3 regions of the Bradyrhizobium sp. 1(2017) genome follow, and region 1 is predicted to be linked to each of the others. Evidence: predicted binding sites of a transcription regulator. Region 1 holds the regulator's gene; each other region holds the start of a gene.
What was found. The regulator LexA, encoded in region 1, represses DNA repair genes until DNA is damaged. The targets are predictions, from matches to a motif close to TGTTCNNNNTGTGTTCNG.

Region 2: the regulator LexA is predicted to act here: its motif matches at 2,556-2,573, upstream of HAP40_RS03265 (helicase-related protein).
Region 3: the regulator LexA is predicted to act here: its motif matches at 2,243-2,260, upstream of HAP40_RS20490 (single-stranded DNA-binding protein).

Annotation. Positions count from the first base shown of each region.
Region 1 covers NZ_CP050022.2:4,488,991-4,493,168, reverse strand. The annotation lists gene HAP40_RS21300 (ComEC/Rec2 family competence protein) at 1-754, shown strand, start outside; gene HAP40_RS21295 (hypothetical protein) at 893-1,330, opposite strand; gene lexA (transcriptional repressor LexA) at 1,735-2,436, opposite strand; gene glp (gephyrin-like molybdotransferase Glp) at 2,614-3,825, opposite strand; gene HAP40_RS21280 (hypothetical protein) at 4,054-4,178, opposite strand, start outside.
Region 2 covers NZ_CP050022.2:701,916-706,093, reverse strand. The annotation lists gene HAP40_RS03265 (helicase-related protein) at 1-2,275, opposite strand, end outside; gene HAP40_RS03260 (DUF3108 domain-containing protein) at 3,018-3,881, opposite strand.
Region 3 covers NZ_CP050022.2:4,323,481-4,327,658, reverse strand. The annotation lists gene uvrA (excinuclease ABC subunit UvrA) at 1-36, opposite strand, end outside; gene HAP40_RS20500 (outer membrane protein) at 301-969, opposite strand; gene HAP40_RS20495 (outer membrane protein) at 1,199-1,969, opposite strand; gene HAP40_RS20490 (single-stranded DNA-binding protein) at 2,426-2,920, shown strand; gene HAP40_RS20485 (DUF2306 domain-containing protein) at 3,077-3,475, shown strand; gene gyrA (DNA gyrase subunit A) at 3,667-4,178, shown strand, end outside.

The sequences.
Region 1 (4,178 bases):
GTGGCTGATGGGAATCGGCATCGACTGGATGGTTGCGGTGTCGCGCTGGGTGTCGGCTCTGCCGGGCGCCATCGGCCGCATCCCGGCGTTCGGTATCGCGCCGTTGATGGCGGCAAGCCTCGGCATCATCGTGATGGGCCTGTTGCGAACGCCCCTGCGCTGGTCCGGCGCCCTGGTGCTGCTGGCGTCCATCGCCTGGGCCATGTCGGTGCGGCCGCCCGACATCCTGATTGCCGGAGACGGCGCGAGCGTTGCGGTTCGGGGCCGGGACGGGCAGCTGCTTGTCATGCGCGCGAGCAAGGACAGCTTTCTGCTGAGGGAGTGGTTAGCGGCCGACGCCGATCGGCGCGATGCCGCGAGCAGTACGCTGGCCGACGGCGTGTCGTGCGACGAGGCCGGCTGTGTGACGCCTCTCGCCGATGGCCGGTTGGTCGCGCTGTCCTTGCGCATCGACGCGCTGGCTGATGATTGCAGCCGCGCCGCACTGGTGGTGACCGCGCGACCCGCGCCGCCGGATTGCGCGGCGATGGTGATCGATCGGCAGCGGCTCACGAGCCAGGGCGCGCTGGCGTTGTCGCAGCGTGGCGATGGTTTTGCGGTTCAGGCGGTGAGGGCGAGAGGGACAAGCCGGCCCTGGCTGCCGGCCGGCGCCGGCGAGGGTGATTTCGGCGGGAGCCTTGCGCCCAAGGCGGCGGCAGCCCGCAACCGCGACGCAACGCCGGCGGAGGCCGACTTGCAGGCCGACGATCAATGATAATTGCGAGGAGTTGGTCTGCGAGGTTGGTCCGGGTCCGACCGGAACTCCGCCGGGACACAAACCATACCATCTCGCCGGCTAGGGCCGGCGATGGCATTTGATCCAGGCCCGACCTGGGCGGCCGGGGACGGCCCATCAGTCGATCGGCAGGCGGCGCGTCGTGCTCGGCCGACTGTCGGTGATGATCTGCGGCTTGTGCTCGCGCTCGCCGATCGGCTGGGTCACCGGCAATTGCAGCACGGTTGCGCGCTGACCTTCGACGAGCTGCGTCACCAGCACATATTTGCCGTCCGGAAACTCGATCGCGTCGTGATGGCGATCGGGAATCTGCGGATCAATCTTGCCGAACTTACCGACGCGGGAGTTGATGGTGCGCGTCCAGATCCAGCGATTGTCGTAACGGACGTTGTCGGCGAAGGCGAGCTCCGTTCCCGGCAGCAGGCAGACGGCCACGGTCGGATCGGCCGCAGAAGCAAAGCCACGCGTCGAGGTGCCGCGAAACGTCGTCGACACGATCGTCTCGCCGACTTCGGCGGGCCGCGATGCAACGGCATGCAGGCTGTAGTCACACATCGGGTGCTCCTCTTTCGATGATAGCAACCCGCGCCTCTTTCGGAGGCGCAAGCCTCTATCAGAGTGGAAGCATACAACGCTCTGCTTGGTTGTGGGCAAATCTGCGGCTGGTGTTCGCGGGAAGCGATCACATTATTTTTTCAAATCTATTAGGAACAAAGCCCGCTTCAGTGCATTCGGCGAATGCCGGCGTCAGTGGTGCGCGGGCGTCGACGCATCGCTGTCTCGTCGATCCCTTGAGGTCGCAAAGCATGAGCTTCGCGGCGGTACGCCGAGGACCGCGCTGGAAAAGTGCCGGACAATCTGCGCAGTACCAGAAAGACCATCCAGCCGGAGCGGGCAACCTGGTCCGCTCCAATCGGAATCGTTGGTATCGAATGACCGCTGGTCGTCTCAGTGCTTTCTCAGTACTTGCGGTACAGCCCGATCAGCTTGCCTTGGATCTTCACCCGGTTGGGCGGCAGGATGCGTACCTCGTAGGCGGCGTTGGCGGGCTCGAGCGCGATCGAGGCGCCGCGGCGGCGGAAGCGCTTGAGCGTCGCCTCCTCGTCATCGATCAGCGCCACCACGATGTCCCCGGTATCGGCGCTCTCGTTGCGCTGGATCAGGGCCATGTCGCCGTCGAGGATGCCGGCTTCGACCATCGAATCGCCGCGCACTTCGAGCGCGTAGTGCTCGCCTGAGCCGAGCATGTCCGGCGGTACGCTGATGGTGTGACTGCGGGTCTGCAGCGCCTCGATGGGCGTGCCGGCCGCGATGCGGCCCATCACGGGCACCGCAACGGGGCGCTCGCCCTCGTCCGCGGGCGGGCTCGAGGTCGTGCGCACCTTGCCGAGATTGCCCTCGATGACGCTTGGCGTGAAGCCGCGGCGGTTGCCGGCTGCGGCCTGCAGCTCCGGCAGCTTGATGACTTCAATCGCGCGGGCGCGGTTGGGCAGGCGGCGGATGAAGCCGCGCTCCTCGAGCGCGGTGATCAGGCGATGAATGCCCGACTTCGAGCGCAGGTCGAGCGCATCCTTCATCTCGTCGAAGGAGGGCGGCACGCCGCTTTCCTTCAGACGTTCGCTGATGAACCGCAGAAGCTCGTATTGTTTGCGCGTTAACATCTCGACCAAAGTCCCCCGGTTGATGTCGTTCGATTCCGAGACGCTGAATTGAAGCGGCGAACCGCTACATGCTCGAAACAAATCATGAACGGACACTATATGTTCGATATGTGTTCCGCAACTGCTTAATTTACCGTGAACGCGACGAAGTTCGCGGAATGCGTGTGGCGGGACCGTTCAGGCGGGCAGGCGCAGCACCTCGCAAGGCGTACCGGCCTCGGCTTTGGGCGCGAACGGCATGCGCACGAGAAGTGCCTGTGCCGCAGCAAGATTCGCAAGCAGGGAGGAATCCTGAAGATGGAGGGGGAGCGCAACGAGCGTGCCGTCGTCGCGCTCTTCCAGACGCGCGCGAAGGTAATCCGCGCGCATGTCGTTTGCGCCCACGTCGCGGCCGAGCACGGCGCGCTCGTGGCGGTGATGAATCACGGACCGGCCCGACAAGGCACGAATCAGCGGCACCATGAACAGGAAGGCGCACACATAGGATGATACCGGATTGCCGGGCAGGCCGATCACCCGCATCGCGCCCAACCGCCCATGCATCATCGGCTTGCCCGGGCGCATCGCGATCTTCCAGAACGCCATCGAGATGCCTTCGTCCCGGAGCGCCCGCTGGACCAGATCGTGGTCGCCGACCGAGGCTCCGCCGGTGGTGATCAGGACGTCGGCGCCGCTCTCGCGGGCCCGGCGGATGCCGGCGGCGGTGGATTGCAGCGTATCGGCGGCAATGCCGAGGTCGATGGTCTCGGCACCCTCGCTGCGCGCGAGCGCGTGTAGGGCATAGCCGTTGGAATAGACGATCTGGCCGTGGCCGGGCGTGGAGCCCGGCATCACAAGCTCGTCGCCGGTGGCGAGGATCGCGACCTTGGGGCGGCGGCAGACGCCAAGCTGCGGGTAATTCATGGCGGCGGCGAGAGCGAGATCGCGCTCGGTGAGGCGAACTCCCTTGCGCAGTAGCACATCCCCTTCGGAGAAGTCGACGCCTGCGGGACGGATGTGCCGCCCGGCAGCCGCGGCTTCCTTGATCGTGACGCGCCTGCCGTCGGCAACGGTATCCTCCTGGATCACGACGGCGTCCGCGCCATTGGGGATCACGCCGCCGGTGAAGATCCGTACCGCTTCGCCGGAGCCGACCGTCTCGGCGAATGGCCGGCCGGCCGCGACCTCGCCAATGACCGTCAGCTGAGAATCAATCGTCGCCGCATCGGCCGCGCGCACCGCGTAGCCATCCATCGCGGACATCGCCTCCGGCGGCTGCGTGCGCAGTGCCGCCACGTCGCGGGCGAGCACGCGGTGGAAGGCTGCATCGAGCGCGACCGTCTCGTCAGGCAGCGGCTCTGCACCCGCCAGCACCGCGGCAAGCGCGTCGGAAACCGGCATCAGGGCCAAAAGTGAAATCTCCTGCTGGGCCGCTCGGGCAATCGGCAGCGAGAGTTCTAGCCGAGTGCGGGCGCAGAGGCAAAAAGCGGCGACGCAGGATAATTCGTCCCGCCTATCGATATTTTCGTTCAGAACGGCGGCTCAGATCCGCCGCGGCATGATCCGAAAGGCGAGACAGACCGGCAAGAGGATAGCCATGGCGAGGACGAGGAGGACGAGCGCCACGGCCAGCATCGGTCAACTCCCGCTGGGGCGGTCCGGGCCGCCGTCCAGCGCGACATCAGGAGCTTTTGGGCCTTGATCCTTGTCGGGCATCGGGTCGGCCTGGGATTTCAAGTCGGCCGCCTTGCTGATCAGCTTGG
Region 2 (4,178 bases), 3.8 Mb from region 1:
GCTCCAGGATGTCGACGCGCACGGCGCGCTCGCCGGCCTGCTTGTAGCCGAGCACGCGATAGGCATCACGCGGCAGAGCCTTGTCGACCGGGAACGAGGTGCGGCCCGAGGATGCCAGATGCTGCGCGCCCGAGAGCGAGGACAGATCGACATTGTCCTGCTTCAGCGCCCAGAGCAGCGCCGCCAACGCACGCGCGGCAGGCTTGAGCAGGCCGGGGAAGTAAATGTGATAGGCGCCGAAGCGGACGCCGTATTTGCGCAACACCGCGCGCGAGGGCTGGTCGAGATCCTTCAGCTCGTTGGCGATCTTCGGACGCTCGAGCACGCCGAGCGCCTCGACCAGCTGATAGGCGATGCCGCGGGCGATGCCGGTGACATCCTCGGCCTTGGACAGCTCGAACATCGGCCCGAGCAGCTTCTCGATATGCGTTTTGAGCCAGAGCTCGAGCCGGGCCTGCACCTTGTCACGCGGCGCGCCCGTCAATCGCTCGTCCGAGATGATGCGGATGCGCGGATGCAGCGCCTCTTCTGCGGCAGACAGCCGCGCCACGGCATCGCCGGTCCAGCGGATGGTGCCTTCCGAGGTCAGCACGAACTGCTCGTCCGGCGCATTGCCGAGCTTCTCGGCGCGCGCATTGATCTCGCCGGCGAGCACCGCTTGCGCTGCAGCCTGCAAGGCTTTCGCATCCGAGCCGGCTTCCGCCGCATCCGGTGCAAAGGTGAAGCCGTCGAGGCGGCCGATGACATGGCCTTCGACGATGACTTCGCCGGTCTTGCCGATTTCAGTATTCAAGCTCGTGTTCTCCCGCAGGCGGCGCATCAATACACTGGTCCGGCGATCAACGAAACGCTCAGTCAAGCGTTCATGGAGCGCATCCGATAATTTATTTTCGACCTCCCGCGCGATCCCCTGCCAGCGTTCGGGGTCTTTCAGCCAGTCCGGGCGGTTGGCGACGAAGGTCCAGGTGCGAATCTGTGCGATCCGGGCCGACAGCGTGTCGATGTCGCCGTCGATGCGGTCGGCCTGGGTAATCTGGGCCTCGAACCAGGAATCGGGAATGCATCCCTTCCGCATCAGGAAGCCGTAGAGCGTCGTCACCAGCTCGGCATGGGCGGCCGGCGACAGCTTTCGGTAATCAGGGACCTGGCAGGCCTCCCAGAGCCGCTCCACCGCCGTCTTGCCATGCGCGATATCGCGCACCTCGACGTCGCGGGCGGCGTGGTCGAGCACGCGCATGTCCTCGGCAACAGGCGCGCGCGTCAGCGCCTCGTGGCCGGGGGCGAGGTTCAGCGACACCTGGAGCGCGCCGAGCGAGGCGAAATCCAGCTTCGAATTGCGCCATTGCAGCACCTTCACCGGATCGAAGGTGTGGTTCTGCAGCGCGTTGACCAGCTCGGGCTCGAACGGCGCGCAGCGGCCGGTGGTGCCGAAGGTGCCGTTGCGCGTGGCGCGGCCGGCGCGGCCGGCGATCTGCGCGAATTCGGCCGGCGTGAGGCGGCGGAACTGGTAGCCGTCGAACTTGCGGTCGGAGGCGAAGGCGACGTGGTCGACGTCGAGATTGAGGCCCATGCCGACGGCGTCGGTGGCGACGAGATAATCGACGTCGCCGTTCTGGAACATCGCCACCTGCGCGTTGCGTGTGCGCGGCGACAGCGAGCCCAAAACAACAGCAGCGCCGCCATGCTGGCGGCGGATCAACTCGGCGATGGCGTAAACTTCATCCGCCGAGAACGCGACGATGGCGGTGCGGCGCGGCTGGCGCGTGATCTTGCGGTCGCCGGCGAATTCCAGCTGCGACAGCCGCGGCCGCGTGATCATGGACACGCCGGGCAGCAGCCGCTCGATGATCGGGCGCATCGTGGCGGCGCCCAGCAGCAGCGTCTCGTCGCGGCCGCGGCGGTTGAGGATGCGGTCGGTGAAGACGTGGCCGCGTTCGAGATCGGAGGCGATCTGGACCTCGTCGACGGCGAGGAAGGAGACGTCGAGGTCGCGCGGCATCGCCTCGACGGTCGAAACCCAATAGCGCGGGTTCTTCGGCTTGATCTTCTCCTCGCCGGTGACGAGCGCGACGCTCTCTGCGCCCGCGCGATCGGCGATCTTGTTGTAGACCTCGCGCGCGAGCAGGCGCAGCGGCAGCCCGATCATGCCCGAGGGATGCGCGAGCATCCGTTCGATGGCGAGATGGGTCTTGCCGGTGTTGGTCGGCCCGAGCACCGCAGTGACGCCAGCGCCGGGCGCGCGCTCGGAAGCGAAGGGGGAGGAGGAGAAGGCCATGTCTGGGGATTAGGTAGTGGCGATTTGGGCGAATGTCAGTGCTGTTTTGGGGCGGGCCGGGGGCTGGGTGTCGGCCATGTGTCCGAACGCGTGGCTGTCGCCGAGCACTCCGCCGTCATCGCCCGGCTTGACCGGGCGATCCCGTATTCCAGAGACAGCAGTGATTGAACCGAGAAGCCGCAGCGTACTGGATGCCCCGGTCAAGCCGGGGCATGACAGCGGAGAGCGTGGCCGCCCTCCCCAAACCTCGCGCAACTGTCTCACTTTGCGACGCTTTTCCCGTTCGCTTTAAGCTTCGGAACGACTCTAGAACGAATCGCGGCCGAATCGCTGACTCCCCTGTGAGTCCCGTTCCGTTCACGCAACATCTCGCGGGACTCTCATTGGTTGTGCACTAGATGGAGTTCGGCGCTGCCGTACAAGCGACGATTTGATGACGCCTTCCTTAAAATTGGGGATGGCGCCGAGTCGAATCAGAATCGGGGAGGAGTCAAATGGATTCCCCGGCAAAAGACCCGCCACGACAAAAAGTGCCAAAACAACCCCATGCACAGTAGGGAAGTCATTGATTTTGCACGGTCTCTCTCACCCTCCCCTGGAGGGGGAGGGTCGGCGCACAGGGAGCGCAGCGACATGGGCGACGGGGTCTCTCCGCTCGGGCAGTCCCCGTGGGGAGGGATCACCCCACCCCGCTCGCGCTGCGCGCGATCGACCCTCCCCTCCAGGGGAGGGTGAAAAAGCCCTATTGCGTCTTGGCGACGCGCGGGGGCTGGGCTGATGTGATGAAGCTGGTGGCTTCCAGCATGGCCGGGCCGAGCGGCGTCGGCACTTTCAGCCAGAACGGGACCAGGATGCGCGTGCCCGCGATCGGCGCGAACGCGATCTCCATGTTGCGCTGGGCGGCGAGGTATTTGATCACGGGCCGATCGGGGATGTAGCCGGCGACGGGCACGAAATAAATCGAGCAGACCACGACCGGGCCCTTGTACCCCCTCTCCGCCTTCACGCTCTCCATGCGCTTGAAATCGAGCTTAAGCTCGTAGCGCATGCGGCCGTCGAACACCGGCGCGGAGTTGCGGCAGGCGTCGGGCGAGACGGGGTCGCCGGTGCCGGGTACGCGCAGCAGCGAGGCGGTCATGGGGTCCCAGACGCCGCGGCGATGCGCCTCGGTGACGACGATGCGATCGGGATCGACCGGCGGCTCCGGCAGGATCGCGAATTCCTTCACATTGCCCTTGTCGAGCGTGATGTGGATATTTTCGGTCTTCTTCTGGGTGGTGGTGGAGGCTTGGTAGCCGGTCGCCACCAGCGCGCCGTTGACGATGCGCCCCTGGCTGGCGCCGGTGCCGGACCCGCCCGTGAAGGATTTCAAGAGCCCCGTGGTGCCGCCGGAGGCCGCGGCCGCGAACACGTCGTCCTGGATGTCGATGTTCCAGGCGCCTTTGCCGACAGGAATGCCCGCCAGCGTCGCCTCATATTGCGCCTCGAGCTTGCCTTGCGCCGCCACGGGATCGGCCGCCCACGCCAGGGCCAGCCCGCAAAAGGCGGCGAAGGCCAGCCGGCCGGCAGAGCGCCGCCGGGGCGAGAGAAGGGACGTGGTGGGCACGAAGCTTTCCAATCGGGGCGCCAATGGCAGTTACTTAAGCCGAAATCAGCGGCAGGCAATGCGTCCGGGCACGCGGCCCTCGGAACTCCACCGGATTCTTCCGGTGCGATTGCGCCCTTTATGTGATCGTAAGGCGTTCCGATCATTGCCGTTTTGGTGATTGGGGAGGTATCCCACTCTCCACATATTCCACTGTCATGCCCCGCGAAGGCGGGGCATCCAGTACGCCGCGGCCCCTCGACTCCGGCCGCGCCGCCACGGCGTACTGGATCGCCCGGTCAAGCCGGGCGATGACAC
Region 3 (4,178 bases), 170 kb from region 1:
CTGTTGTTGACGCTTGGCCTTGATCACTTCGTCCATCCCGGTGGTCCTCAAGGAAGCCCAAAGACACGCGATCGCGCCAATGAAAAAGGCGCGCTTCGCCCGGAACCGGGATCGGCGCCGATGGGTATGGCAGCGAACGTAGGAAGAACGAGAGCGGATTTCCAGTGGCGTTTGCGAATCGTCAACGGAATGTTGGCGCGCTGGCGGCATCTGGCAGCAGGAGCGGGGGACTTGTGATCCCACCAAACAAAAAGGCCGGCGCGAGGCCGGCCTTTCGTGACGATGTGACGTCGGTAGTGATCAGTACTTCGCGACGATCGGGCCGCCGAAGTGATAGTTCACGCCGACCTGCACGGTGTGGAGGTTGAGCGTGCCAGAGTTCAGCGGAACGCCCACACCACCGAAATAGGTCTCGCTGCCGAGGCTGCGATAGAGGTACTCGCCCTTGACCGACCACTGCGGCGCGAAGAACGCTTCGACGCCCGCACCGACGGTCCAGCCGGAGTGGAACTTGCTGTCGGAGACGGTCAGGCCGAGCGTAGTGATGCTGATCTTGTTGTCGATCCAGGCATAGCCGCCGGTGCCGTACAACAGCACGTTGTTGACGGCCCAGCCGATGCGGCCGCGAACGGTTCCGAGCGCGTCGGTCTTGGACGCCACGGTGATGCCGAGTGCAGTCGCCGAGGCGTTGACGTCAGCCCAGGCTCCGTCGGCCTCGATGCCGAACACGACGCTGCCGGTCTGCCAATTGTAGCCGGCCGTGCCGCCGACGAAGCCGCCCTGCATTGCCGGGCTGTTGGCGTCTTCCCAAGCGCCGCCGCCGACGACACCGAGATAGAAGCCGGTCCAATTGTACACAGCAGCCGGAGCAATCGGAGCCTTGGTGTACGGACGAGCCGCCAGGTCAGCAGCCGACGCGGGCGCGGCGAGAGCGAACAAACAGGCCGAAGCCAGCAAAACCTTCTTCATATTCAACTAATCCCAGTCCCAGTTTCTGTTGTGCCTTCCGTAATCGGAAAGGCAGCGGACTCGATGGCCCAACTATTGCCGTGCTTACACCAACGAAGCCGCAAGTTGTGTCTCTCAAAAGCCACAACAGACGCAAAACGTAATGGTTGCTGACTCATTACCGCGCTGATCCCAGCAAAAAGGCCGGCGCGAGGCCGGCCTTCGATTCCAAAATGATATCAAGCGGGTATCAGTACCTTGCGATGAGCGGACCGCCCCAGCGGTAATTCACGCGGATGAGAGCCATATCGACGTCCTGGCTGATACGCTCGGAGCGTGTAACGACCCCAAGCGGAGCGATTACGAAGTTGCCAGACCCGGTGAAGTTGAGGGTGCGGTCGCCGAGGAAGATGTGATTGTACTCGAAGCCGACCGACCAGTTCGGCGCGAATCCGAACTCGACGCCTGCGCCCACAGTGGCGCCCCAACGGGATTCGTTGGCCCGGTCGAATTCGAGACCGGTGGCGAGATCGTAGCTCCGGTAGCGATCGCCGACGACGGCGCCGCCGCCCTTCACGTAGAGCAGGACATTGTTCCAGGCGTAGCCGACCTGTCCGGTGAACAATCCGAAGGCGTTGATCTTGGAACGATCGCGCAGGCCCGTCGCTCCGCTGATATTTTCGCCGGAGAAGTCGGCCCAGTTGCCCTGACCCTCGAGGCCGAACACCCAGTTGGTCGACTGCCAGCGATAGCCGACCTGGCCACCGACCGTGCCGCCAACCGCGTTGTGGCAGCCTTCGCCGACCAGAACGCCCGTAACCGGCGTCACGAAATCCCAGCACTTGCGGCTGGTGCCGCCGCCGCCGTTGATACCGATGTAGAAACCGCTCCAATCGTAGATGGTGGCGACCATCGGTGCCGGAGCCTTCGTGTAGGGACGCGCCGCCATATCCGCCGCGCTTGCGGGGGCCGACAGGCCCATTGCCACTATGCCGATTGCTCCAAGCAGAATCTTATTCATTGCAGTCTCCCCAGTTTCGTCCGCTTCTTGAAAATCCCGAAGCGGTTGATCAGGCGCGACGCCCATATGAACTAAGTCCAAGGCAACGGTAGCCTAAGGTGTGGGCAAAGTCCGTCTCCGAAATGCCACACTCGCGCGCCGACTGATCCGCTGCAACTTGATGAATGTTAAGCGGTTTTCCCCGTTCACGGGAACCGGAAAAGGTTCCGTCGAGACGCGCTTTGCGCCGGCGCCACGGTCCGGCCGGGCCTCCATTCAGGATTGCTGCTCGATAAGAACAAATCTGGAACAAACAGAGGGTCGATGCTATATAATGGGGATAACCTGAGGCGTGACCGGCTGATCGGCGCCCGGACGTGTGCGGCGAGCGTATAGGGTCGCCTCAACACAGGTTGCAGGCCGCGAGGGGCGGTCCTGCGTTCTGGAATTCAGTGGCATTCGGAGTGGAGAGCGGCGATGGCGGGAAGCGTCAACAAGGTCATTCTGGTTGGAAATCTCGGCAAGGATCCGGAAATCCGCCGCACCCAGGACGGGCGGCCGATCGCGAATTTGAGCATCGCCACGTCGGAGACCTGGCGCGACAAGAACAGCGGCGAGCGCAAGGAAAAGACCGAGTGGCATCGCGTCGTGATCTTCAACGAGGGGCTCTGCAAGGTGGCCGAGCAGTACCTGAAGAAGGGCGCGAAGGTTTACATCGAGGGCGCACTGCAGACCCGCAAATGGACTGACCAGAGCGGGGTCGAGAAATACTCCACCGAGGTCGTGCTCCAGGGCTTCAACTCGACGCTGACGATGCTCGATGGCCGCGGTGGCGGCGGCGGAGGCAGCAGCTTCGGCGACGAGCCGGGCGGCGATTTCGGCTCCTCCGGCCCGGTCAGCAGCGCGCCGCGCCGTCCCGTTGCCGCTGGCGGCGGACGCAACAGCGACATGGACGACGATATCCCGTTCTGAGGCTGGATCGCAGGCGGTTCGTCCTTCACATTGGCTTATTCGCCCAGAGCGATAAAATTCCCCAGCAATTGACGGGTAAAGCTCGGTTTTCCGAGCTTGCTCATGTTGTGCGTCAGCTTTTGACAGTGTCCGCTGCCAACCTGAAGGTGCTTCCGCATGAGCCTTGCGCCGCTGCTTGATGCTGCTCCGGCGATCCCGCTGCATGCCTTCGCCGCGATGGCTGCGTTCGTCCTCGGGATCGTCCAGATCGCCGCTCCCAAGGGCGCGCTGCCGCACCGGGCTTTGGGCTGGCTCTGGGTGGTGCTGATGCTTGTCGTGGCGCTCAGCTCGTTCTGGATCCACGAGATCCGTCTGGTCGGTCCGTGGAGCCCGATCCATCTGCTCTCGATCTTCGCATTGGCGATGCTCGTATTGGGTGTGATGGCTGCGAGAGCTCACAATGTTCGCCGCCACAGGATCACGATGGCCTCGATCTTCTTCGGCGCCCTCGTGACTGCCGGGCTGTTCACCTTCATGCCCGGCCGGATCATGCACGCGGTGGTTTTCGGGCCTTGAGGGGTGGCCGAAACTCACTGTCGGGCGCGGGCTGCCGGTGCCTCAAAGGATGCCCGGGAACAGCGGTCCGCCAACCCGGTAAGTGCATGAAAAAACGAACGGAAAAAGCGCTTCCCGGGACCCCGCAAGGGTGGTTATCAGGGGTGCGATGCGCTATATGATTCCCAGACAAAACCTCACCGGATTTCCCCTTGGCTGACGACGACAACAAGCCCGGCGACCAGCCGGCGCAACCCTCAGACATTCGCCCCGTCTCCATCCTCGACGAGATGAAGAAGTCCTACCTCGATTACGCCATGAGCGTGATCGTGTCGCGTGCGCTGCCCGATGCGCGCGACGGTTTGAAGCCGGTGCATCGTCGCATCCTGTTCTCGATGAACGAGCAGGGGTTCACGCCGGACAAGAAGCACAAGAAATCCGCCGGTATCGTCGGTGACGTCATGGGTAAATATCACCCGCACGGCGACCAGGCGATCTACGACGCGCTGGTGCGCATGGCGCAGGACTTCTCCTTGCGCGAGCTGCTGGTGGACGGGCAGGGCAATTTCGGCTCGGTCGACGGCGATCCGGCGGCGGCGATGCGCTACACCGAGTCGCGCCTGACCAAGATCGCGCAGAAGCTGCTCGAGGACATCGACAGCGACACCGTCGACTTCCAGGACAATTACGACGGCTCCGAGAAGGAGCCGGTGGTGCTGCCGGC